3 regions of the Shewanella sp. TB7-MNA-CIBAN-0143 genome follow, and region 2 is predicted to be linked to each of the others. Evidence: predicted binding sites of a transcription regulator. Region 2 holds the regulator's gene; each other region holds the start of a gene.
What was found. The regulator sigma-54, encoded in region 2, starts transcription at its own class of promoters, with help from an activator protein. The targets are predictions, from matches to a motif close to GTTGGCACGNNNNTNGNNT.

Region 1 (8,117 bases), on a different contig from region 2:
AGCAGAGTTAGATTTAAGGACTAAAGCACTAAAGGTACAAACATAACCTTTATCTTTATCAAAGCGGTACGAGCTATTACGTGTTTGGGCACAAAGCCAAGAATTAATCGATTGTACAACTTTTTGTACCGAGGATTTGACCGACCAAGAATCAGAGGTGCAATAATAATCTTCGAGAAAACAGGATACCGCGGCTTCACTTGCAACTTGACTCACCTTACTTGAACTTATGCCATCAGCCATCGCTAACACAATGCCTTTAGCGCTGAGTAGCGGTTCTTTAGGCACAATACTACCGATGAAATCCTGATTAACAGCTTTTATGCCTTTATTTGTTGCACCGCCAATACTGACGCTAAGCGGTTCACTCATTGTGGTATTTCCTAAGAGTTTAGTCAGCCAATAAAAATGACTTCACAATCAGCATTGTGAAGTCTTAAATCATGGCTGTAAATTTGCCTAACTAATCTTACGTTCAGGTGATGTTTTCACATGTGTGAAGTATAACGGCAAGCCAACCAAACATAGACCACCGACTAAATTGCCTAGTGCAGTTGGCAATTCATTCCATAACAAATAATCAGTAACAGTAAAGTCACCGCCCATGATCATAGAGAATGGAAATAAGAACATGTTGACAATGGAATGCTCAAAACCCATATAGAAGAACAACATAACAGGCATCCACATGGCCGCCATTTTGCTGCCAGCAGAGGTTGAAATCATCGCACCAACAACCCCCATAGAAACCATCCAGTTACACAACATGCCGCGAATAAAAATAGTTATCCAACCCATTAAACCATGTGATTGATAGCCTAAGGTTCGCGATTCACCTATTGTGCTCACCTTTGCAGCTATTGCACCACCATCAGTGGAATAACCATAGGTTAAGATAAAGGACATAAAGAAGGCGGTCATTAGAGCACCGGCAAAATTACCAACAAAAACTAAGCCCCAATTGCGCATAACGCCAGCAAAGGTGACACCTGGACGCTTATCTATAAGCGCTAAAGGGACTAAGGTGAATACTCCCGTTAATAAGTCAAACTTCATTAGGTATAACATAATGAAGCCCACTGGGAATAAAATTGCCCCAGCTAAAGGGCTATCGGTTTTTACGGCCACCGTAATGGCAAATATTGCAGCAAGACCTAAAATAGCGCCCGCCATAAAGGCTCGAATTAACGTATCTTTTGTCGACATGTAAACTTTTTGTTCACCAGCATCGACCATCTTGGTCACAAATTCACTAGGTTCTATATAAGCCATAAATTTTCCTGGTAATTAAAGTTAAAGGTTGATTAGGTATTAAGTTAACATTACTTCTGTAGTAGCAAAAACAGCGCCAGATAAGTAAGTAATTGTTTATATTTGTATTATTTAAAAAGTGTGTAGCCAATTGTTGTAAACTAATGTGTCTTTTGCACCATGAGTGATCACCACGCTTTGTAAGGTAAAAATTTACCGTTTAAGGTTAAAATTACGCGGTCGCCCTTAGGGTTTTCTTCTTTATCTACCGACATGGAGAAATCGATAGCACTCATAATTCCGTCACCAAATTTTTCTTGAATCACTTCTTTTAGGGTATCTCCATAAACACCCACCACTTCGTATAATCGATAAATGAGTGGATCTTGTGGAATAGCTTGGTCCCATTCTTTTGTTGGGTACTCCATCAATATTTTTTTTGCTTCAATGGGTAAACCAATAAACTCAACCAGTTTTGTCGCACACTCTTCAGAACAACTGTTCATACCTAAGCAAGCTGATGTTGCCCAAACCATTGACATGCCAACGGCGTCAGCAATGCTTTCCCAGGTGAGATCTTTTTCTTTTTTAATGGCAAATATAGCTTCGGTCACATCTAGTTTATTCATGTCTTTCTCCACGTTAGTTAATACCAATCAATTTTGAATTTCCGGATGAATCTGTGCGCTGAATTGGTGCGAATATACTGAGTAGTGCACAATTAAGACGAGTTAATGATTCTGGTTAATTCGATTTGTATTTAACATTGCGAGAACTATGCCAATCAATTTGTTTTTTTAATGCATTGTAATTTAATGATTTTTTATTTTTACTACTATTTACGTGATAACGATTTTTCGTTGATAACGATTTGTCGTTGCAGTTGTAACGATTTTTCGTGGTATGGCGCGATTATTGTATTCAGTCATCACTCCTGATTGTGAATGATTAAAATACAAAAAGAAGTTGTTATGTTAAATAACCTGTTTCTGAATGCCCCAAGTGCAATGATATTAGTTGATCCATTAAATAATAAAGTGCTGCAAGCCAATCTGCAGGCGATATCTTTATTTACGTTAAATAAAGGCAATTTATCTGATTATGCTGCAACAGAACTTTTTCCAAAGTGTGTTGATAAGCTTATTAATTTTACTCAAGAAATATTGGATCATGGTGCTGCTTGGTCGAGCGAATTAAGTATTCTTATCGAAAATGAAGTAACGTATTTAGATGTTGATGCGGTAAAAATAGAAGACAATATTTTACTAAATTGTCAAAATAGCAAGGTGACATTTGCCCGTCATTATCAGTCTATATGCGAAGCAAACTATCGAGCAGGTTTTGACCATTGGAATAAAAATGAAACCATTTTCGAAGAAATAGAAAGACAAAATCAGCTATTGTTAAAAGCAGTAGGAGATGGCATTTATGGCGTAGACGCTCAAGGTAATACGACTTTTGTGAATGAAGCCGCCGAAAAAATATTAGGCTGGGGTAAATCAGAATTAACCGGTAAAAATATGCATCAGGTTATTCACCATTCCCACCTTGATGGCAGCCAATACCATGCACAAGATTGCCCCATTTATGCTGCTTTTAATGATGGAGCGATACACAGTGTTGATATCGAATTTTTTTGGACTAAAGCGGGAACAGCCATCCCGGTTGAATATACCAGCACACCGTTGACTGATAATGGCCGATTAATTGGCGCAGTTGTTGTTTTTCGTGATATTACCGAACGTAAGAAAATTCAAAATGAATTGATCAATGCATTGGAACAAGTTGATGCACTAAAGCGGCGCCTAGAAATGGAAAAAGCTTATTTATTAGAAGAGCTTAATGCTGATTTTAATCATCATCAAATTATTGGACAAAGTACCAAAGTAAAACACATGGTGCATCAAATTGAGTTGGTGGGCCCTACCAATGCTAACGTATTAATTATTGGAGAATCCGGTACAGGTAAAGAATTGATTGCCCGTGCATTGCATGAAGTCAGCGCACGTAAAGCGAGGCCATTAATTAGAGTCAATTGTGCTGCCATTCCTGCTGAACTATTTGAGAGTGAATTTTTTGGACATGTTAAAGGGGCTTTCTCAGGGGCAATATCAGATAGAGTCGGCCGTTTTGAACTTGCTGATGGCGCCACTATATTTTTAGATGAAGTCGGTGAAATTCCATTACAACTGCAAGGCAAGTTATTAAGAGTATTACAAGAACAACAATTTGAACGAGTGGGCGAGTCGATAACACGTAATGTGGATATTAGAGTGATATCGGCAACCAATAAAGATTTAAAAAAACTAGTAGAGCAAAACAAATTCCGAGAAGATTTATACTACCGACTAAACGTTATCCCACTGCAGTCACCGCCTTTACGTGAACGTATTGATGACTTACCTTTACTCGTAAAGCATTTTCTCGATAAAGTCTGTCGACGTGTAAACCAACCACAACCAACAATCACGTTAGGTCAAATGCAAATTTTGCAGCAATATACTTGGCCCGGCAATATACGAGAACTCGAAAACATTATTGAGCGACAAATTATTTTAGCCAATAGTGACAAAGTTAATTTTGATTTTTTAATTACTCAAAGTACCGCTCTAACAGTCAACAGCAAAAGATCCCTAATTCATAACACAAGTGATAATACTGCTATTAACTCACCTAACCAATCGCAGTTATTCAGTGCCCAACAACATAAGTTGATGGAAAAGCAGAATTTAGTGAACGCGTTAATTCACTGCAAAGGCAAAATATATGCTAATGATGGCGCGGCTCAACTATTAGGGTTAAAACCAACAACATTAACATCAAAATTAAAACGCTATGACATTAATCGACAAAACTATATTGGCTAATTAAGCTCATTAATCAAAGGCTGATTTATTATCTTTAATGTATTCAATGTCGATTTTATTTAGGTTGTCTTTGGTTGTTGGTTTTGATGGGGGAGAGCCTAAAAATATCGCTATTTGAATAGAGTGGTGCATGAGAGTACGTAATCAGATTACTGCAATACGCGGACGGCATTAGCGGACTATATCAGGCCGCTAATGCCTTGGTTTACGTTACTTTGCTAACAGTATATCTAAATGAGCAGCAAAATCTTTTGGTCCCATAAAGCCGGTAACCCGCAAGTCTTCACGCTGCTCACCGTCGCTATTAAACATTAACAATGTCGGTAAACCTAACACGCCATAATGTTCTAAAAGGGTGATATCAATGTCATCGCTGGCAGTCACGTCAGCTTGCAATAACACCATTTGGTTCATACGCGTTTCCACGTCGGCATTTTTAAAGGTAATGGCTTCAAATTCTTTACACGCCACACACCAGTCGGCGTATAAATCTAACATCACCGTTTTACCGCTAATACTGGCTTTATCCAATTCAACTTCTAAGTCTTCCAGCGACTTAATACGGATAAAGTGATTGGCTTCGGTGTTGGTTTTGCCAGCAATACTGGTTTGGGTCATATTTGAGGATTGATGACCAAAGCTGCTCATTAATGCTTGGAAGCCATATGAGAAACTTGCCATCAAAGCCAGTAATAACAACACCCCACGGGTGCTTTGTTTCCAGTTAAATGCTGACAACCTGTTTTGATGCATTAAGTAAGCGATTAAGCTTATTGCCCATACTGACCAAAGTAAATCGGACACTAAACCAGGCCAAATACGGCCAATCATTACAATAGAAACTGAAATCAGCAAGAAGCCAAAGATGGTTTTAATAATGTCCATCCACGCTCCTGCGCGCGGTAAGATTTTGCCACCCGAAGTCCCAATCACTAATAACGGTAAACCCATGCCCATGCTGAGTACATACAGTGCTAAAAAGCCTTGCAGTAAGTCGCCAGACTGCGCCACGTAAATCAGCACGCCAGATAACGGCGCCGTGGTACAAGGCGAAGCGACTAAACCTGAAATCACCCCCATCATAAACACACCAATAAGGTTGCCACCTTTTTGATTGTTCGACATCGAGTTCATTTTTTCTTGCCACTTCGATGGCAGCTTTAAATCGTACATGCCAAACATCGATAAGCTCAGCAGCACAAACATCACCGCCAAGAAAATCAAAATAGCAGGGTGTTGTAATGCCGCTTGAAACTTAAGTCCGGCAGAGGCAACCACTAATCCTAATAATGAATAGGTAATGGCCATGCCTTGCACGTAGGCCATTGATAGGGTGAAGGCTTTAGCGGTAGAGAGTTTCTTGCCTTGACCAACAATAATGCCCGACAAAATAGGGTACATCGGAAACACACACGGTGTTAATGCTAAGCCAATACCTAAACCAAAGAAAATCACCAAGGTCCATAATAGGCTATCGTTTTGGAGCATTTGGTTTAACGTGTCTTGCTGAGTAATGGGTGCCGCTGGTGCATCGGTTGCCGTTGTTGATGCTTGCGCATCATCAGGTGCGCCAATCACTTTTTTACTGCTTAACGTGCCGTCATTTGCTTCAATCGCTGCTAACGTTACATCGTGCTTGGTTGGCGGATAACACAAGGTACCTTCTGCACAACCCATAAAGGTGACATGAAATACCGCATCGGCTTGCGCTTCTTTAAACGCAATAGGGATTTCAACAAACGAGTAAAACACCTCTTGGTCGCCAAAGTATTCGTCATGATGGTTTTTACCATGAGGTAATTCAATATCACCAATCACCGCACCGTCGACCGAAAACTGCAGCTTATCGCGATATAAATAATAGCCCTCTGCAATGACAAAATTTATTTTGAGCTGATTACCTTGTTGTTGGTAATCAAACACAAAAGCATCGTTAACCTTCATTAACTCAGGTTCGCTGCTTAAAAAGCTGAATTTATTACTCAATACATTAGCGCTGTGTGCTGCTGGCGCGAGTATCATTGATGACATCATTAACAATGATGTCAGGCATATGGCGACGAGTTTTTTCATGATGGTGAGTTGTCTTTTATCCATTGTAAATAAGGGCCAAAACCACCGGTAATTGGAGTGGCAATGAATTCTGGTACTTCATAAGGATGCATGGTGATCACGAGCTGTTCAATTGCATGGTAATCAATTGCCATGCATTTTATCTGTATTGGCACTTCGTGTGACTGACAAATGTTATTGTCCCAATAATAAATTGACTCAACGGCTTGGCCTATTTGTACACATGCCGCTAACTTTGCCTCTACTAATGCAGTCGCAATATTGGCTGCAATGTCAGCATCTGGGCAAGTGGTTAATATAAGTAGCAGTTCAGGTTTATACATAAGTTGTCTTAAAGTTTACTTAAGCTAATGCTGTTATCATGCACAAGGTCATCACAGTACGCTTTTTTAAACGCATTTTCATTAAACTGAGGTGATATTCGTGACGCGTCTTGAAAAGAGACCCGTTCACCCCCATTTAAGTTTCATCGGCAACAGTTTTTTTACAGGTCGCCACTCTGTTATCTTATAAGTAGTCACTCTATCAAAAAGCGATCCTTAGAGGCCAATATGTTTTTTATTTTATTGTTAATATTTGTTTTAATACCGGTTATTGAACTCAATGTACTCATTGAAGTTGCCAGCTCAATTGGTTCATGGACCACAGTCGCGTTAGTGTTATTTACCGCGGTTGTTGGAGTGTCATTGGTACGCAGCCAAGGCCTTAGTACTTTAATGAGTGTGCAACAAAAATTAGCCCGAGGTGAAGCTCCGGGGCAAGAAATTGTTGAAGGTATGATGTTGGCTGCCGCTGGGGTGTTATTGCTTATTCCTGGTTTTGTCACCGACTTTATTGGCTTAATTTTATTAACCCCATTTACCCGTGCTCCTATCGCGGCGTTTTTATACAAACGTATGCAACTTCGTGTTGTGGCTAATGGTGGTATTCCCCCTGGCTTTGGTGGCGGACAAAGTCCTTTTGGACAGTCCGGTCCATTTGCAGGGCAAAAGCCATTTGATCAACAGGGCAACACTTTCGACGGTGATTTTGAACGTAAAAATGATCGTCCACGTAGCCATCAAATTGAGGTAGTTGATCTTGATGATGACATTAAAAATGATCGTGATGATGATATTGAAGATGAGCGTCATGACGACAATCGCGACGATATTATAGATGTAGAGCCTATTAAGCCCAAAGATGACGACAAGCCGTCTTAATACGCACCACTTATGACACCATCTTAATACACATTATGGTAATACCAGCTTATTTAACAAGACCAAGTTTGATCTGTGATTTGCCGTGATGTGTAGAGCGTATTTTGTTAAGCGCCACGTTTAGCACTTGATCAAATATAACGTAAACAGCCGACTAATGCAGATGCATTACTTGGCTGTTTTTGTTTTTGCGCCTGTCTCGGAATCAGCTTGCCGCTGGAGTTGCTTATCTTGCTGAGCACCAAACCAAAATGCACTGATGATACTTAATCCCCAGTTGGCTAAAAATATCCAAGTGAGTATCGGCATGGTTGAGCTACTGTCGATGGCAACGTTGGATACCGCAGCATAAATGGAGGTTAAATCGTTGCCGATATTGCCTGCTAAAATTTGCTCCGCAATCACTTGTGCACGGCTAATAATTTGATCCATTATCACCACAATACACACCATACTGACACTGATAAATCCCCAGCCGAGTAGCTTTTTACCCAACCAAATCTGGCCACTGCCAGGGCAAACAATGCCAGAGAGCATGGCGGCGTAAATGGATTTTTTCATGTTAAACCAAGATTTATTGCAAGTAATATAGTGTTATTAATCCACTGACACAGATTAAAAAGCAAGTGTGGCTGCCATTATTAACACAGTTTAATATTCGCCAAGGCGAGAGGTTGGTTTATTAGTGTCGTCTTGCTCGCCGTCAGTGGCTAATGAGTTATCT
Region 2 (8,117 bases):
GTTTTCAATTTGCCAAATAAATTTATTAACTAATGGCTGACGACCTAAAAATTCTTGTACGGGCTCGTCTAAACCCGTAAATGGACGCAGTTCTATTTCCCAATGTGGGTTGGGTAAAAAGCGTACATCAAACATAAAATCTGCTTCTGTCGGCATGCCGTGTTTAAAGCCAAAAGATTCAAAGTTAATCACTAACTCTTTATCAACACTGCCTAATAATATTTGCCTAACTTGGTCGCTTAATTCGTAGATATTTAGCGCAGAAGTGTCGATATAGTGATCAACAATTTTTGCGATAGGCTCAAGTAAACGGCCTTCTAGTTTTATCGCTTCTTGCAGTGAAATATGATTTTTAGATAACGGGTGTAATCGACGTGTTTCGCTGTAACGTTTAAGCAATACTTTGTCATTGGAATTTAAAAAGAAACTGATAATTTCAGTGTCATTTTGAAGTAGTGCCAATTGGTCTTGAAGCGCTTTACCTTGTTCTGCAATGTTACGAACATCAACGCTAATCGCAACCAAATCATTACTGCCTTTAAGCTGGGCTAATAATGTGCCAATGAGTGGTAAAGGCAAATTATCAACACAATAATATCCTAGGTCTTCTAATACTCTCAGGGCAACGGATTTCCCTGAGCCTGAACGTCCCGATACTATAACTAGTTTCATGCAGTAATAACCTGATAAAGTTCTGTTGCGTCGTGAGTTTTACGAAGCTGTTTCAATATTTGCTTATCGCTTAACTTTTGGGCCATGCTCGATAACGTGCCTAAATGTTGTTGGCACTGGTCTGCAGGTACTAACAAAGCAAATAAAAGATCCACGGGTTGCTTATCGATTGCATCAAAGGCAATGGCTTCTTCACATTTAATAAATATCGCGATAGGGTGATCGATGGTCGTTAATCTACCATGAGGTATCGCAATGCCATTTCCTATACCTGTGCTACCCATTTTCTCTCTCGCTAACAGGCTTTCAAAAACCTCTTGCGAAGACAGGGTTGGGTACTGGGCAGCGACTAAATTGCTGATGAGTTCCAGTACTTTTTTCTTACTGCCCGGTGTGGCACAGGTAGTGCATTCCGGCTGCAGAATGGTACAAAGTTCCATCGTTAGTGTTTTGTATTCTTCTCTTTGTGTTTAATTACCTGACGGTCGAGTTTATCGATCAGGGCGTCTATTGCAGCATACATATCAGTACTTTCTGACATTGCAAAAATTTCTGCGCCATTAATGTTGATTTTGGCTTCTGCTTTTTGTTGTAATTTTTCTACATTGAGCACAACGTGTACATTATGGATCTGATCGAAGTGTCGTTCAAGCTTTGAAAATTTACTGTGGATGTATTCACGTAAAGATTCTGTTATTTCGACATGACGTCCAGTCAGACTTATTTGCATAAAAAATCCTCCATTGCCTAGTAGGTTATAAACTCTTACGTTGGTTTGAGGGCGGGATCATCATTGCTTCACGGTATTTTGCTATCGTACGACGAGCAACGTTTATGCCCTGTTCTGCCAGAAGCTGAGCCATTTTACTGTCACTCAGTGGTTTTTTCTGGTTTTCTGCGGCAACCAGCTTTTTGATAAAAGCACGAATGGCCGTTGATGAGCATTCCCCGCCATCGTCAGTACTGACATGGCTAGAGAAGAAGTATTTTAGTTCAAATAAGCCTCGAGGGGTGTGCATATATTTTTGTGTGGTGACTCGTGAAATGGTCGATTCATGCATTTCTACAGCTTCAGCGATATCATTGAGCACCATAGGCTTCATGGCTTCTTCGCCATATTCAAAAAAGCCTTGCTGAAATTGCACAATGCAATTTGCCACTTTAAGTAAAGTATCATTACGGCTTTCAATACTTTTAATAAACCATTTAGCCTCTTGCAGATGGCCTCGAATAAATTGACTATCCGACGGGTTTTTACTGCCTCTAGCCATGGCTGCATATTGCTGATTAACACCAATTTTAGGCATGTTGTCTGGGTTTAACTCTACTACCCAACGGCCATTTTTCTTTAATACTGTGACATCGGGAATCACGTATTCATCATCCATGGGGGTAATTAATAAGCCCGGACGAGGATTGAGTGTCTGGATTAAAGTGATTGCGTCACGTAACTCATTTTCTTTTAGTTTTGTTTTACGCATCAATAATCTGAAATCACGGCCAGCAATTAACTCTAAATAGCCTTTAATTAACAAACGGGCATTATCGATATGGGGTGTGTCGTTAGAGTATTGCGCTAATTGGATAAATAGGCATTCACTTAAATCACGTGCAGCAACACCCACAGGGTCAAAGTGTTGAACGCGTTTTAATACCGCTTCAACCTCATCGAGTTCCACATTTTCATCACCCATGGCTTCGAGAATATCTTCGGTACTTTGGGTTAAATAACCGCGTTCATCAATGGCATCAATAATGGCGGTGGCAATGGCGAGATCGGTGTCTGAAAATGGAGTGAGATTTTTTTGCCATTCTAAGTGTTCGTACAAACCTTCAGTAGTTTCACCTTGAAAGGGCATGTCGTCATCGCGCATGCTTGCACTGCCCGAACCTGACATAGGTGAGGCTGTGTATACTTCATCCCATGTGGTATCCATGGCTAAATCATCCATGGTTTCTTTGGTCATGGATTCTGCTATGTCGACGGTGGAAGTGTCTTTTTCGACATTAACAATACTGTTGTCACTAAAGTCGGTATCCGCTTGGTCGCGGTTTTCTTTTAAGGAGTTTTTTGCTTCAGAAAACTCATCTTCTATTTCAAGCAATGGATTTGAATCTAATGCTTGTTGGATTTCCTGCTGTAGCTCCAATGACGATAATTGCAGTAAGCGAATGGCTTGCTGCAATTGTGGGGTCATGGTTAAGTGTTGACCCATTTTAAGTTGGAGTGACGCTTTCATTTACCGCTTATCCCTAGATGATTTTCCATAAAAATGACAATCTCGAACTGTAATCGATTGCCATAAACATCAATGACATTTAACGTTGTTTAGGTATCGTTCAATGAAATGAGTTAGCTAGACTAAAAGGCCAGTAAAGTAACTATAGCTTGAATTGTTCACCTAAGTACACAGCTCGAACTTGTTGATTACTTAATATCTCATCAGGTGTGCCTTCGGCAATTAAATTACCCTGGCTGACGATATAGGCTCGCTCACAAACGTCTAGCGTTTCACGTACGTTATGGTCGGTAATTAATACCCCTAAACCGCGATTTTTAAGTTGTTGGATGATTTTTTTAATGTCGATGACCGAAATAGGATCAACACCAGCAAAGGGCTCATCAAGCAAAATAAATTTTGGATTAGCAGCTAAAGCGCGCGCAATTTCAACTCGACGACGTTCGCCACCCGATAACGACATACCTTGGCTGTCGCGTATGTGAGTAATGTGGAACTCTTCGAGTAGATGCTCAAGCTGTTCAATACGTTGGTCTGTGCTGAGCTCTTTGCGAGTTTGCAGTACGGCCATTATGTTGTCGTAAACGGTGAGCTTGCGGAAAATACTGGCTTCTTGTGGTAAGTAACCTATACCTTTGCGGGCGCGCAAATGCATTGGATCGGCAGTAAGGTCGTCATCGTCAATCAATATTCGGCCTTTATCGCTTTTTACTAAGCCGACAACCATATAAAAGGTGGTGGTTTTGCCTGCACCATTGGGGCCTAAAAGACCGACAATTTGGCCTGTTTTAACCGTTAAACTCACATCTTTAACAACTTGACGAGCTTTATAGCTTTTAGCTAGATTTTCAGCGGTTAAGGTAATTTGGGTCATGGTTTGATCTGCTTGTTAACAGGAATTTCAGGGAGTTTTTGCTTTGGCGCCGACTCGTCTTGGAAATTCTCTGGTTGAATGATGGTGATTACCCGATCTTGCCCTGTACCAGTACTTTCGGCAATCAGCTCTTGAGCACTGATGTTGTACTTGATTTTATTACCGGTAACCTGGCTACCTGATTGATCAAGTTTGGCGTTGCCAGTCAATGTGAGTGTAGTGGTGGCAAGGTCATAGCTAATTTCGTTAGCACTTGCGGTACCAATTTTACCGTCATCTAATTCTTGCGAAAATGTAGCCGGGGTGCCAGTAGCAATTAATCTCTTGCTGGTGGTGTTTTCAGGGGTAAACGCCCGTAACTGATCTGCATTGATATTAATCGTGCCTTGGACAATCGTTACCGGACCATTAAAAACAATTTGATTATTCTTAATGTCGGCAGACTGACTGACTGAAGCGATTTTCAATTCTTGTTTCAGATCCCCTTGTTTCGCTATAGCAGGCAAACTCAATATACAAAGTATGCTACTTAATAACATAACATTGGCGCGAGTGTGGAGACGATTAATGTGGCTCATATGTTCCTTCTACCTGGCTTAGTAGCGATAATTTTTGCGAATTCAAGTCAGCATGTAGGCCTAAACCTTGAATAATAAACCCTTTACCTTTGATGTACACCATCTCTTGTGAGGATCCTATCATAGTGGTTAAATCCACCGTAATAGCTTGGGTACTCAGTGACTGCAGGGGTTCTTCTATATCAATGGCATCAATAATAACATTATTTTCTAATGTGACTTTGCTGGTATTTTTATTCAATTGCCCACGGTCTGCACTTAATTGCCATTGTGCTTTACCGTTTTCAGGGTAAATGAGGTAGATAGGTTTGGTAAAGTGAGTGATGTCACTTGAGGCGTAATGCTCCATGTGTTCGGCGCTGACTCGACTTTCGACGAAACCTAGTTGGTTGAATTCTGTAGTGCGTAGGTTATCTGCAACAAAATCTGGGCGCTCAATACCGCGTATTTGTACCGCGTCCATTTCACTGCGTTTTACTTGTGCTTGCCAGTACAATATAAAAGCAAGCCCAAAAAAAGCAATAATACCTAGCGTGACTCTACTCATATACTCATACCATGAGCACTGGCAAATTTATCTTGGCTTAATAGTAATAAATCGGTGAGTTCACGCAGTGCGCCGTGGCCACCATTGAGGGTGGTTGTCATATGGCACTGTTGTTTGACAAACGGATGACCATCACCGACACAAACGGCTAGTCCTACGGCTTTCATTACAGGTAGGTCTACCATGTCATCGCCAATGTAAGCCACTTCATCAGCAGTCACATTATAGAGCGACAATAATTGCTCAAAAGGCTCAAATTTATTATCAATACCTTGATAAATATGTGTTACACCTAATGCCGTCATGCGGTTTTCAACAATCTTGGATTTACGTCCTGTTATCACGGCAACATGGATACCACTGGTAAGCAAAGAACGCACACCATAACCGTCACGAGTGTGGAACGCTTTGAGTTCTTCACCTGCATTACTGAGGTAAATACGTCCATCTGAAAATACTCCATCGACATCACAGATTAACAGTTTGATTTTTTGAGCTCGTTGCCAAATATCATTGCTGACAGGGCCGTAAAATCCTTGGTGAAACGAGGTTGATTCTGACATGATTAAATGACTCCAGCTTTAACCATATCGAGCATGTTTAATGCTCCGATCGGTTGATGTTTTTCATTAACGACAATCAGTCCGTTGATGCTCTTTTCATCCATGATTTGCAGTGCTTGTGCGGCTAAAATCCCCGCAGGGCAGGTCACACAATTTTCGGTCATAACCTGGGCAATAGGAGTGATTCGAAGATTCACGTCTGCATCGATAACCCGGCGTAAATCACCATCGGTAAAAATGCCCACAAGTTTATTGGCATGGTCGACTACTGCCGTCATGCCAAGGCCCTTTTTAGATATTTCATAAAGTGCCTCAGTAATACAAATATCATCATTGACGATCGGTAAATCATCGTCTTTATGCATGACATCGTCGACTTTTAGAAGTAATTTTCTTCCAAGAGAGCCACCTGGGTGTGATAAGGCAAAGTCATCACGAGTAAAACCTTTTGCTTGTAATAAAGCAATGGCTAATGCATCGCCCATAGCAAGTGTTGCAGTGGTGCTGGAAGTGGGTGCTAATCCTAATGGACATGCTTCTTCTTGCACTTGAATGCATAAATGGATTTTGGATAAACGCGCCATATTGGAGTCTGGTTTACCGGTCACCGCAATCACTGGTACACCCATGCGTTGGATAACAGGCATTAATGTCAGTATTTCGCTTGATTCACCAGAGTTGGAAATGGCGAGTACAATGTCATTTTTGGCTAATGCGCCCAAATCACCATGACTGGCTTCACCAGGGTGAACAAAAAATGCCGGTGTGCCGGTACTGGCAAAGGTTGCGGATATTTTGTTACCAATATGACCTGATTTGCCCATCCCCATGACAATCACTTTACCTTTACACTGCATGATCAATTGACATGCTTGGTCAAACTCAACCGAGTCTACATATTGATATAAATTATCTAAGGCAGCTTTTTCTATATCAATGACTTTACGACCCCATTGGCGAAATTGAGTGTGATTTACCATACGACTCTCTCTGTTAGCTTAATACTTTACCTTCATGCTCCAATCTAATGCGACTGAAAGACAACAATTTGGTACGCAATAAAGGTGATTAATAATAGTGCGCCATGCCAGCGAGTAAGTTGTTGCTTAGCGCCACTGGATAATACTAAAACGGCTAATGCTGCACTGGTGCCTAATACCATATAGAAGTCTCTTCCACTGGCTGAAGCATCTATTTCACCAGGGGAGATCAATCCTGGTAGTGCCAGTACCGCAAGAATGTTAAACAAGTTAGACCCAACAATGTTACCAATGACAAGGTCGTGTTCTTTTTTTAATACTCCAGCAATACAGGCCGCTAATTCTGGTAGGCTGGTTCCTACTGCGATAATGGTTAAGCCAATCACAAGATCTGACAACCCATAAAACGTTGCAATACCTACAGCGCCATCGACCATCCAACTTGCTGATAGGGGGAGCAATATAATACCGACGACCAGCCAAATGATAGCATGAAAGGTTGGCACATTTTTAGGGATCTCAGATTCAAGTTTATCATCTAAGCTGTCTGGGGTTTTGTCATGAGTAGCTTGCCAAATGAAATATCCCATCAACAACAAAAGTAATGCAATAAGCATGATACCTTCTGTTTGTGTCAACACATTATCATGCAAGGTGTAACCGGCAAATACCGTAGCAGCAAGCATGATAGGTATTTCGCGTTTTAAGGTCTTCGAATCTAAGCTAATGGCACCTAGTAAGGCTGTTAATCCTAAAATTAAGGTAATGTTAGCAATGTTTGAGCCCAATACGTTACCAATGGCGGTATCACGCATGCCATCCATTGATGCGGTGGCCGCAACAAACATTTCAGGTGCAGAGCTACCCATAGCAACAATGGTGAGTCCAATTAACATCGGAGGTAAGCCTAAGTTGCGGGCAAATGCCGCCGCCCCATAGACAAATCTATCCGCACTCCAAACTAAAACAGCAAGGCCAACAACTAACATTAGGATATTAACTAGCATGTGATTCCGATAGTAGTATTTAATTAACGACTATTTTCGCTGGATTTTTATCAAATTGAAAGCATTGCACAGTAATTGCTCTGGTAATGAAGCGTGTTGATATGGATATAGTTGTCGCTTAATCGACAATTACAGTACAATTTACTCTTCAACTTAAAGCAAGGAAGGCTGTTATCTCCTCAACGCCAATGTCTGATATGAGCAAATCAAGTAATAAACCTTTGGTCGAAGTTAACCATTTAGCGTTTAGCCATGGTTCACACGTGATTTATGAAGATATTTCTTTATCGATTCCCAAAGGTAAAGTAACCGCTATCATGGGGCCCAGCGGTATCGGTAAAACCACCCTATTAAAATTGATTGGCGGACAGTTAACCCCCAACAGTGGGCAAGTTTTATTCGATGGCCATGATATACATAAGCTTAAACGCAAAGATCTGTTTGAATTGCGTAAGCGCATGAGTATGCTATTTCAAAGTGGTGCAATGTTTACCGACCTTAATGTTTTCGATAATGTCGCGTTTGCATTAAGAGAGCATTCTGGATTACCTGAAGAGATTATCCGCTCCATTGTATTGATGAAGCTGCAAGCTGTCGGACTTCGAGGTGCCGCGTATATGATGCCTAATGAGTTATCTGGTGGTATGCAGCGTCGA
Region 3 (8,117 bases), on a different contig from region 2:
AACTTGAGGTTGCCGAGCGATTTTTTGATAAATTGCTCATAAGAAACCAAATCTTTGGCGACTATTTTGAGCATATAATCATAAGATCCAGTTACCACGGCGCATTCCATCACTTGAGGTAATTGTGCCATGGTTGACTCAAATAACGCTGTCGATTGATCAGTATGTTCCGTTAAGCGTATCGATGTATAAACCACAACATTAAGACCCACTTTAAAAGGGTCAACTTGGGCACCATAGCCTAAAATCACTTTATCTTGTTCAAGCTTTTTGACTCGTCGTAAACAAGGAGTATCCGACATATTAACCTTATCGGCTAATTCAGAAACAGCCATCCGGCCCTGACGTTGTAAAATTTCTAATAGCTTGAGGTCTTTCTTATCCATTGAACAAATCGCTTTTTAGTGAGTGATTAACGGTATAAATATCATATTCCTGAGTGAAATCCTCTACAAATTTACGTTAATCACAAATATTTCAAGCAAATGGGAGCCACAAAACAATAAATGCCATAAAGTTAACATGGCATTTGTCTAAAGAGGGTAATTTGAGGTGATACTCGCGAATAACAAGAGCACTTAACACTCGTCAATATCGACGACAACTAAAGGTGACTCTCCTGCAACTTGTGGCTGAGAGTATCTAATTTCACATTTATTCGCAGCATAATCCGCATTAGGACGAATACGTAACCCGCTTCGATTATTAACATCGTATGTTGTGATGTTAAATTCACCACCGCTACCGTTGTCGGCAATGTTAATCATCCTGATGATACCTGCTGAGGTATGACGCGGATATCCGTAAGCTAGAGTCACTGATTGGCCTTGTACTGTAATACTATTGCCCAAACCATTACTGGCTCCAGGGGCCGTTTCATCGCAACTGGCGCTTATCACGCAAGCTGAATAGACCAAAGTTTTACCGCTGTTAATTGCTGCTGCAACACCCTGCATACTGCTCGCGTAAGCATTACTTTTTAAATCGATAAATTTCGGAGCAACCACGACAGCAAGAATGCCTAAAATAATAATCACTACCACAAGTTCTATTAAGCTAAACCCTTGCGGCTTACGCCACGAAAAACAACCATGATTAAATGAGCATGTATGTATCAATTTAGACATCCTGCAGCCAAATAAAAAATAACATTAATCTCTATTCTAAAATATTAATCAGCCAGTATCACCTGACTTTTGCCGGCATGTTTAGCCTGATACATCGCAACATCAGCACGATGGATTAAGCTATCTGTATCGCTATCAACACCATTATAAATGGCAGCGCCAATACATGCACTAATGATTAAAGAATGTGAGCCTATTTGAAAAGGTTGTTTGATCAGTTTAAGAACACTGTTGGCAGTGGCCATAACAGCGTCACTGTCGATATCATTCGGTAAAAGTAATACAAACTCGTCACCACCATAACGCGCAAGAATTTCACTCGGAAACAAATACTTACTTACCTGTTGACCAATTTTGACTAACAAAGCATCGCCAATGCCGTGCCCGTAAGTATCATTAATGACTTTGAATCCATCGAGATCGATAAAAAGGATTGAGAACGGCTGTTTTTTATCCCGTAAACGCTCAGTTGCCTGCCTGTTCGACAACCGATTAGCGAGTCCAGTCACCACATCATGATTGGCTAAATGTAACGCTTTAGTTTTGGCAATAACTAAATCTGCAGTGCGATCTCTGACTCGTTGAGATAACTCTTCACGGCTGTTTATCACCTCTTCTGACATTTGCTGAAAACTATCATTCTCACCTCTTTTGAGCAAAAAAAAACCCGATAATCAATTATCGGGTTTTTTATTGGTTTGCTTGTTTAAGCAATTGTATTCAAGAATTACAAGCTGTAGTACATCTCAAACTCAAGTGGGTGAGTAGTACGTGCAACACGTTCTGCTTCAGCCGTTTTAAGTTGGATATAAGACTGGATAAAGTCTTCGCTGAATACGCCGCCTTTAGTCAAGAACTCATGGTCAGCTTGTAAATGTTCAAGTGCGTTTTCTAATGACGTTGCAACCTGTGGAATTTCAGCAGCTTCTTCAGGAGGTAAGTCATATAAATCTTTATCCATTGCTTCACCTGGGTGGATCTTGTTTTGAATACCATCAAGACCAGCCATAAGTAATGCTGAGAAACCTAAGTATGGGTTTGCATGTGGATCAGGGAAACGCGCTTCGATACGACGGCCTTTAGGGCTTGGTACCACTGGAATACGAATTGAAGCACTGCGGTTACGTGCAGAATATGCAAGCATTACAGGCGCTTCAAAATGTGGCACTAAACGCTTGTAAGAGTTAGTGCTTGGGTTAGTGAACGCATTCAATGCACGAGCATGCTTAATAATGCCGCCAATGTAATAAAGCGCTAAATCACTCAAACCAGCATACTTATCACCTGCGAATAAGTTTACGCCGTCTTTAGCTAAAGACTGATGCACGTGCATGCCGCTACCGTTGTCACCAACGATTGGTTTTGGCATAAATGTCGCTGTCTTACCATAAGCATGCGCCATGTTATGAACAACGTATTTTAGAATTTGAATTTCATCAGCTTTCTTAGTCAACGTGTTGAAACGTGTTGCGATTTCGTTTTGACCCGCTGTTGCTACTTCGTGGTGATGCGCTTCAACTACTTGACCCATTTCTTCAAGTACTAAACACATTGCCGAACGTAAATCTTGTGAAGAATCAACTGGTGCAACTGGGAAATAACCACCTTTCACCATTGGACGGTGACCCGTGTTACCTTCTTCATAGCTCTTAGCCGAGTTCCATGATGCTTCTTTTGCGTCAATCTTAACAAAACAACCTGACATGTCGGTACCAAAACGGACATCGTCAAATAAGAAGAACTCTGGCTCTGGACCAATCAATACTGTGTCAGCAATACCAGTAGAAATTAGGTAAGCTTCAGCTTTTTTAGCAATTGAACGTGGGTCACGATCATAACCTGTCATAGTACCAGGTTCTAAAATATCACAACGAATAAGCGCTGTTGTTTCTTCTGTGAAAGGGTCTAATACGAAAGTGGTTGGATCTGGCATTAGCACCATGTCAGATTCATTAATGCCTTTCCAACCTGTAATTGAAGAGCCATCAAACATTTTACCGTCTTCAAAGAAATCTTCATTTACTTGATGAGAAGGAATAGAAACGTGCTGCTCTTTACCTTTAGTGTCGGTAAAGCGTAAGTCTACAAACTTAACTTCTAACTCTACAAGTTGTTTTAAAACTGATTCAACTGACATTCTCAAGCCTCCGGTAGGGTAAAGGGTTGTCCCTTAAATAATCTTGCTATTCGCCAGATGATGCACCTGGAAAACGAATCTTTTCATAATTATCAGCAATAAAGCGATATTCATGCCAGATCGCTAACTAATTGATTTTATGAAGATGAGAAAGTTTCCAAATCTTCTAAACCATAACCTTGCACCAACCTCGTGCATCACTATGTTTCATCATGGTGCAAAAGTCCATAATGGTGCGTCATGTTAATGTTGCTGTTTTAGCCAATGTCACAGTTTTGTCTTACACCATGGTTATGCTTCATATATATACGTTTTATGCTGTTTATTAATCCATAGCAAGCGATAGATTTACAAGTGTTCAAAAATAATCCTATCTACAAAAGCTGCTGTGAAGTAGAATGGCACGCTTTTTTACAGTAGCTATAATCTATAACTACTGTTAGATCCTTTTTTTTTATTTGCTGGTTTAGAGGTTTATCCGTGCTAGAGAATTTACGTAACATCGCCATTATTGCCCACGTTGACCATGGCAAAACAACCTTGGTTGACAAAATGTTGGCGCAGTCAGGAACCCTTGCATCTCGTGGAGAAGCTACTGAGCGGGTTATGGATTCTAACGATCTTGAAAAAGAACGTGGGATCACCATTCTGGCAAAGAACACTGCCATCCAGTGGAACGACTACCGTATTAATATCGTAGATACTCCTGGCCACGCCGATTTCGGTGGTGAAGTTGAACGCGTTCTATCTATGGTTGACTCAGTATTATTGTTGGTTGATGCAGTTGATGGCCCAATGCCACAAACTCGCTTTGTAACCAAGAAAGCATTCGCTCAAGGCCTTAAGCCAATTGTTGTTATCAACAAAATTGACCGTCCAAGTGCTCGTCCAGATTGGGTTATTGACCAAGTATTCGATTTATTCGTTAACTTAGGTGCCACTGACGAACAACTAGATTTCCCAATCGTTTATGCTTCGGCATTAAATGGTTTTGCAACGTTAGATCCAGATGTAGCAAGCGATGATATGACGCCGCTATTCCAAACTATCGTTGAGAAAGTAGCTTTCCCAGATGCTGATGCAGAAGCTCCATTCCAAATGCAAATTTCTCAAATCGATTATAACTCATACGTGGGTGTTATCGGTATTGGCCGTATTACTCGTGGTAGCGTTAAGACTAACCAACAAGTGACCATTATTGGCGCTGACGGTAAGACACGTAACGGTAAAATGGGCCAAGTATTAGGTTACATGGGTCTTGACCGTACTGAAGTGCCAATTGCAAATGCTGGTGACATCGTTGCTATTACAGGTTTAGGCGAGCTTAAAATCTCTGATACTATCTGTGCAGTGAATGCAGTAGAAGCAATGCCACCGTTAACTGTTGATGAACCAACACTAACGATGACATTCCAAGTAAACACTTCTCCGTTCGCGGGTAAAGAAGGTAAGTATGTTACTTCACGTAACATTCTTGAACGTTTACAGACTGAATTAGTTCACAACGTAGCACTTCGCGTTGAAGAAACAGAAAGTCCAGACCGTTTCCGCGTTTCAGGTCGTGGTGAATTACACTTATCGATTTTAATTGAAAACATGCGTCGTGAAGGTTATGAATTAGCCGTATCTCGTCCAGAAGTTATTCTAAAAACAATCGATGGTGAGCTACATGAACCATACGAAACTGTAACAGTTGACGTTGAAGAAGATCATCAAGGTACCGTAATTGAAAAATTAGGTGTTCGTAAAGGCGAAATGAAAGACATGCAGCTTGATGGTAAAGGTCGTGTACGTATCGACTTCGTTATCCCAAGCCGTGGCTTAATTGGTTTCCAAACCGAATTCTTAACAGCAACATCTGGTACTGGTCTAATTTATCATTCATTTGATCACTACGGTCCACACAAAGGTGGCGATATTGGTCAACGCGCTAACGGCGTATTGATTTCAAACGCAACAGGTAAAGCACTAACATTCGCTCTATTTGCTTTGCAAGACCGTGGTCGTATGTTTATTGGTCACGCTGCTGAAGTGTATGAAGGTCAAGTAGTGGGTATTCATGCTCGCTCTAACGATTTGACAGTAAACTGTTTGAAAGGTAAGCAGCTAACTAACATGCGCGCATCAGGTACTGATGAAGCACAAGTATTGACTACGCCTATCACATTGACTCTTGAGCAAGCTCTTGAATTCATCGATGATGATGAATTAGTTGAAGTAACTCCTAAGAACATCCGTGTTCGTAAGAGATTCTTAACTGAGAATGAGCGTAAGCGTAATAACCGCAGTTAATTACCATCAATGAGTGGCAACGTCTGCCACTCATTGAGACCTAAAAAGCCCAGATGCATGCATCTGGGCTTTTTGTTGTCTAGTCTATACAGGCTAAAAGCGAAAGGCCTAGGACGCTGCGCTGCTAGTACGCTCCGCGGCTAGAGGCTATAAAGTCAACTGCTTAGCAGCGAAGCTTTCTCTATCCCTGAGATGACAAGCGCTGACGAGCGATGACAAGCCAAGAGCCTAGGTGCTAGACTGCACGCAGCGTTCGCTTGTTATCGTTTCTGAAGCTGTCTCTAGCAGCGAAGCGACTCTCGTGATACAACATGAAAACATTTAACTAGATATTTTACGTAAACGCAGATAGATTCAAACCAAGATCATTTTTAGGAAAAATATATGAGTATGTTGCAACAGGTAAGCGTCGCTAAAAAAGCCAATGTGTATTTTAACGGTAAAGTGATAAGCAGAAGCGTAGTATTAGCTGATGGTAGTAAACAAACTTTTGGTGTGGTATTGCCTGGTGAATATGAGTTTTCAACGGCTCAAGGTGAAATAATGCAGGTTATTTCTGGCAAGTTTGACGTGTTATTACCGGGTAAAACTGAGTGGGTTGCATATGCTGAAGCAAGCCAGTTTGAGCTTGCACCAAATGTGAGCTTCAGTATCCGAACAGATCAAATTTCAGAATACTGCTGCCAATACATCTAGTGTTGTTGCACCTAAATAAACAATAGCGGTTTAATATCGCCGCTTCGATTCAGCTTAACTAAACAGTTTAAGCTGATTTTTTTTATAAAAACGTCTACTCTATTAAAACTGTCGTTTTATGGAGTACATCATGCGCCTTATCATACTTATTAGTTTGCTATTATTGAGCGCCCAAAGTGTTGCTACCGTATACCGTTGGGTAGATGAAAATGGCAAAGTTCATTACTCAGATGAACAAAAAAATAATGCCGAAGCTGTTGAATTAAATGAAAACACCCAAAACAACATGACGATTGACACCCCAACAAAAATCAATGTCATCCCAACAACAGAAGCATCAATTAACTACACGATTTCGATTACCTCTCCCCAAGAAGAAGCTACTGTGCGTGACAATAATGGCGCATTTACCGTGTCAGTGAGCGTCACCCCTCAATTACCTCGTGGCGTGCTAATGACATTATTAGTCGATGGTATTATCGCTGCCCCAGCTCAAGCATCGAATATATTCCAATTAACGGGCATTAATAGAGGTGAACACTCGTTGGTTGTTAACGCTGTAACACAAAGCGGCAAAGTCCTTGCATCAAGCTCTCCTAGAAAGATATTCCTTCACCAAGCATCTGTATTTGGACCTGCAAAAAAGTCTAAATGATTAAGATAAAAATCATTTTATTCATTAGCTTATGAAATTTTGCGTGACTATTTATCTTACAAAGTGCTTGTGTGTTCCGGGTTGTGATATGCACCAAAGTGGTGCATTATAATGGTGCAACCCTATACTAGGACGGCTAATGGACACAAATAACCTTCTCAATCACTTAGTCACCGCAGTGCTTGTTATTAATAACGAGCTCAAGCCGAGCTATGCTAATGCCGCGGCCGCACAATTATTGGGAGTAGGTAACCATAAGCTACTCGAGCAAACGCTTCCTGAGCTTTATCAACTGATGGGGGTTGAGCCACAATTACTACGCGATGCCATTAATGCCGGCCAGGGACTCACGGTCAATACCGCCGCATTAATCACCCTAGACGGCCAACATCACACCATTGATATCACCTTGATGCCAATTGAAAATGACAATAACCTCAGCATTTTAGAGTTACGTCAAGTAGACCAACAACGTCGCATTCATCAGCAGCTTAACATGGACGCCCAACAGCAAGCTGCACAGTTTTTGGTACGTAACTTAGCCCATGAAATTAAAAACCCGCTGGGCGGCCTTAGAGGCGCTGCGCAGTTGTTATCGCGAGAGCTCGACTCGCCCGAATTAAAAGAATTTACCAGTCTGATTATCGAACAAGCAGATAGATTACGTAATTTAGTCGACCGTTTACTTGGCCCGCAACGACCAACGCAGCATGCTGAACACAATATCCATCAAGTGATTCAAAAAGTGCTTAAGTTAGTCGAAATGGCACTGCCAGACAATATCTGCTTAAAACGAGATTATGATCCATCGATTCCAGATATTCAGATGGATCCAGATCAAATGCAGCAAGCCGTATTGAATATTGTCCAAAATGCGATACAAGCGTTAGAACATTGTGGTGGCGATATTGTCATTCGCACTCGCACTCAACATCAAGTCACCATTGGAACACAGCGCTATAAAGTGGTACTCGCCTTATCCATTATTGATAACGGCCCCGGTATTCCTGCTGAGTTAATGGATACCCTTTTCTACCCTATGGTCACCGGACGTGACGAAGGTTCAGGGTTAGGATTATCCATTGCGCATAACATTGCCCGATTACACGGCGGTCGCATTGATTGTGTTTCGGCACCAGGGCATACCGAATTTATTATTAACCTGCCATTACAATAACTAGCATGCCCTTTGTAGGCAGAATGAGGTAGT

Region 1: a site for sigma-54 is predicted at 2,018-2,036, ahead of cynS (cyanase). Genes of this name have one in related genera too.
Region 3: a site for sigma-54 is predicted at 3,366-3,384, ahead of glnA (glutamate--ammonia ligase). Genes of this name have one in related genera too.

What each region holds. Positions count from the first base shown of each region.
Region 1 is NZ_JBEOPL010000010.1:151,120-159,236, forward strand. It holds gene AAEY97_RS10365 (bifunctional protein-serine/threonine kinase/phosphatase) at 1-372, opposite strand, end outside; gene AAEY97_RS10370 (formate/nitrite transporter family protein) at 460-1,272, opposite strand; gene cynS (cyanase) at 1,440-1,880, opposite strand; gene AAEY97_RS10380 (sigma-54 interaction domain-containing protein) at 2,223-4,118, shown strand; gene AAEY97_RS10385 (protein-disulfide reductase DsbD) at 4,329-6,191, opposite strand; gene cutA (divalent-cation tolerance protein CutA) at 6,188-6,514, opposite strand; gene AAEY97_RS10395 (FxsA family protein) at 6,743-7,393, shown strand; gene AAEY97_RS10400 (hypothetical protein) at 7,562-7,954, opposite strand; gene AAEY97_RS10405 (MATE family efflux transporter) at 8,045-8,117, opposite strand, start outside.
Region 2 is NZ_JBEOPL010000038.1:3,551-11,667, forward strand. It holds gene rapZ (RNase adapter RapZ) at 1-672, opposite strand, end outside; gene ptsN (PTS IIA-like nitrogen regulatory protein PtsN) at 669-1,112, opposite strand; gene hpf (ribosome hibernation promoting factor) at 1,115-1,402, opposite strand; gene AAEY97_RS20700 (RNA polymerase factor sigma-54) at 1,428-2,912, opposite strand; gene lptB (LPS export ABC transporter ATP-binding protein) at 3,055-3,786, opposite strand; gene lptA (lipopolysaccharide transport periplasmic protein LptA) at 3,783-4,364, opposite strand; gene lptC (LPS export ABC transporter periplasmic protein LptC) at 4,351-4,911, opposite strand; gene kdsC (3-deoxy-manno-octulosonate-8-phosphatase KdsC) at 4,908-5,474, opposite strand; gene AAEY97_RS20725 (KpsF/GutQ family sugar-phosphate isomerase) at 5,477-6,454, opposite strand; gene AAEY97_RS20730 (calcium/sodium antiporter) at 6,499-7,461, opposite strand; gene AAEY97_RS20735 (ATP-binding cassette domain-containing protein) at 7,650-8,117, shown strand, end outside.
Region 3 is NZ_JBEOPL010000003.1:190,749-198,865, reverse strand. It holds gene AAEY97_RS03720 (Lrp/AsnC family transcriptional regulator) at 1-386, opposite strand, end outside; gene AAEY97_RS03715 (type II secretion system protein) at 579-1,127, opposite strand; gene AAEY97_RS03710 (diguanylate cyclase domain-containing protein) at 1,172-1,786, opposite strand; gene glnA (glutamate--ammonia ligase) at 1,855-3,264, opposite strand; gene typA (translational GTPase TypA) at 3,745-5,556, shown strand; gene ppnP (pyrimidine/purine nucleoside phosphorylase) at 5,941-6,252, shown strand; gene AAEY97_RS03690 (DUF4124 domain-containing protein) at 6,383-6,907, shown strand; gene glnL (nitrogen regulation protein NR(II)) at 7,047-8,084, shown strand.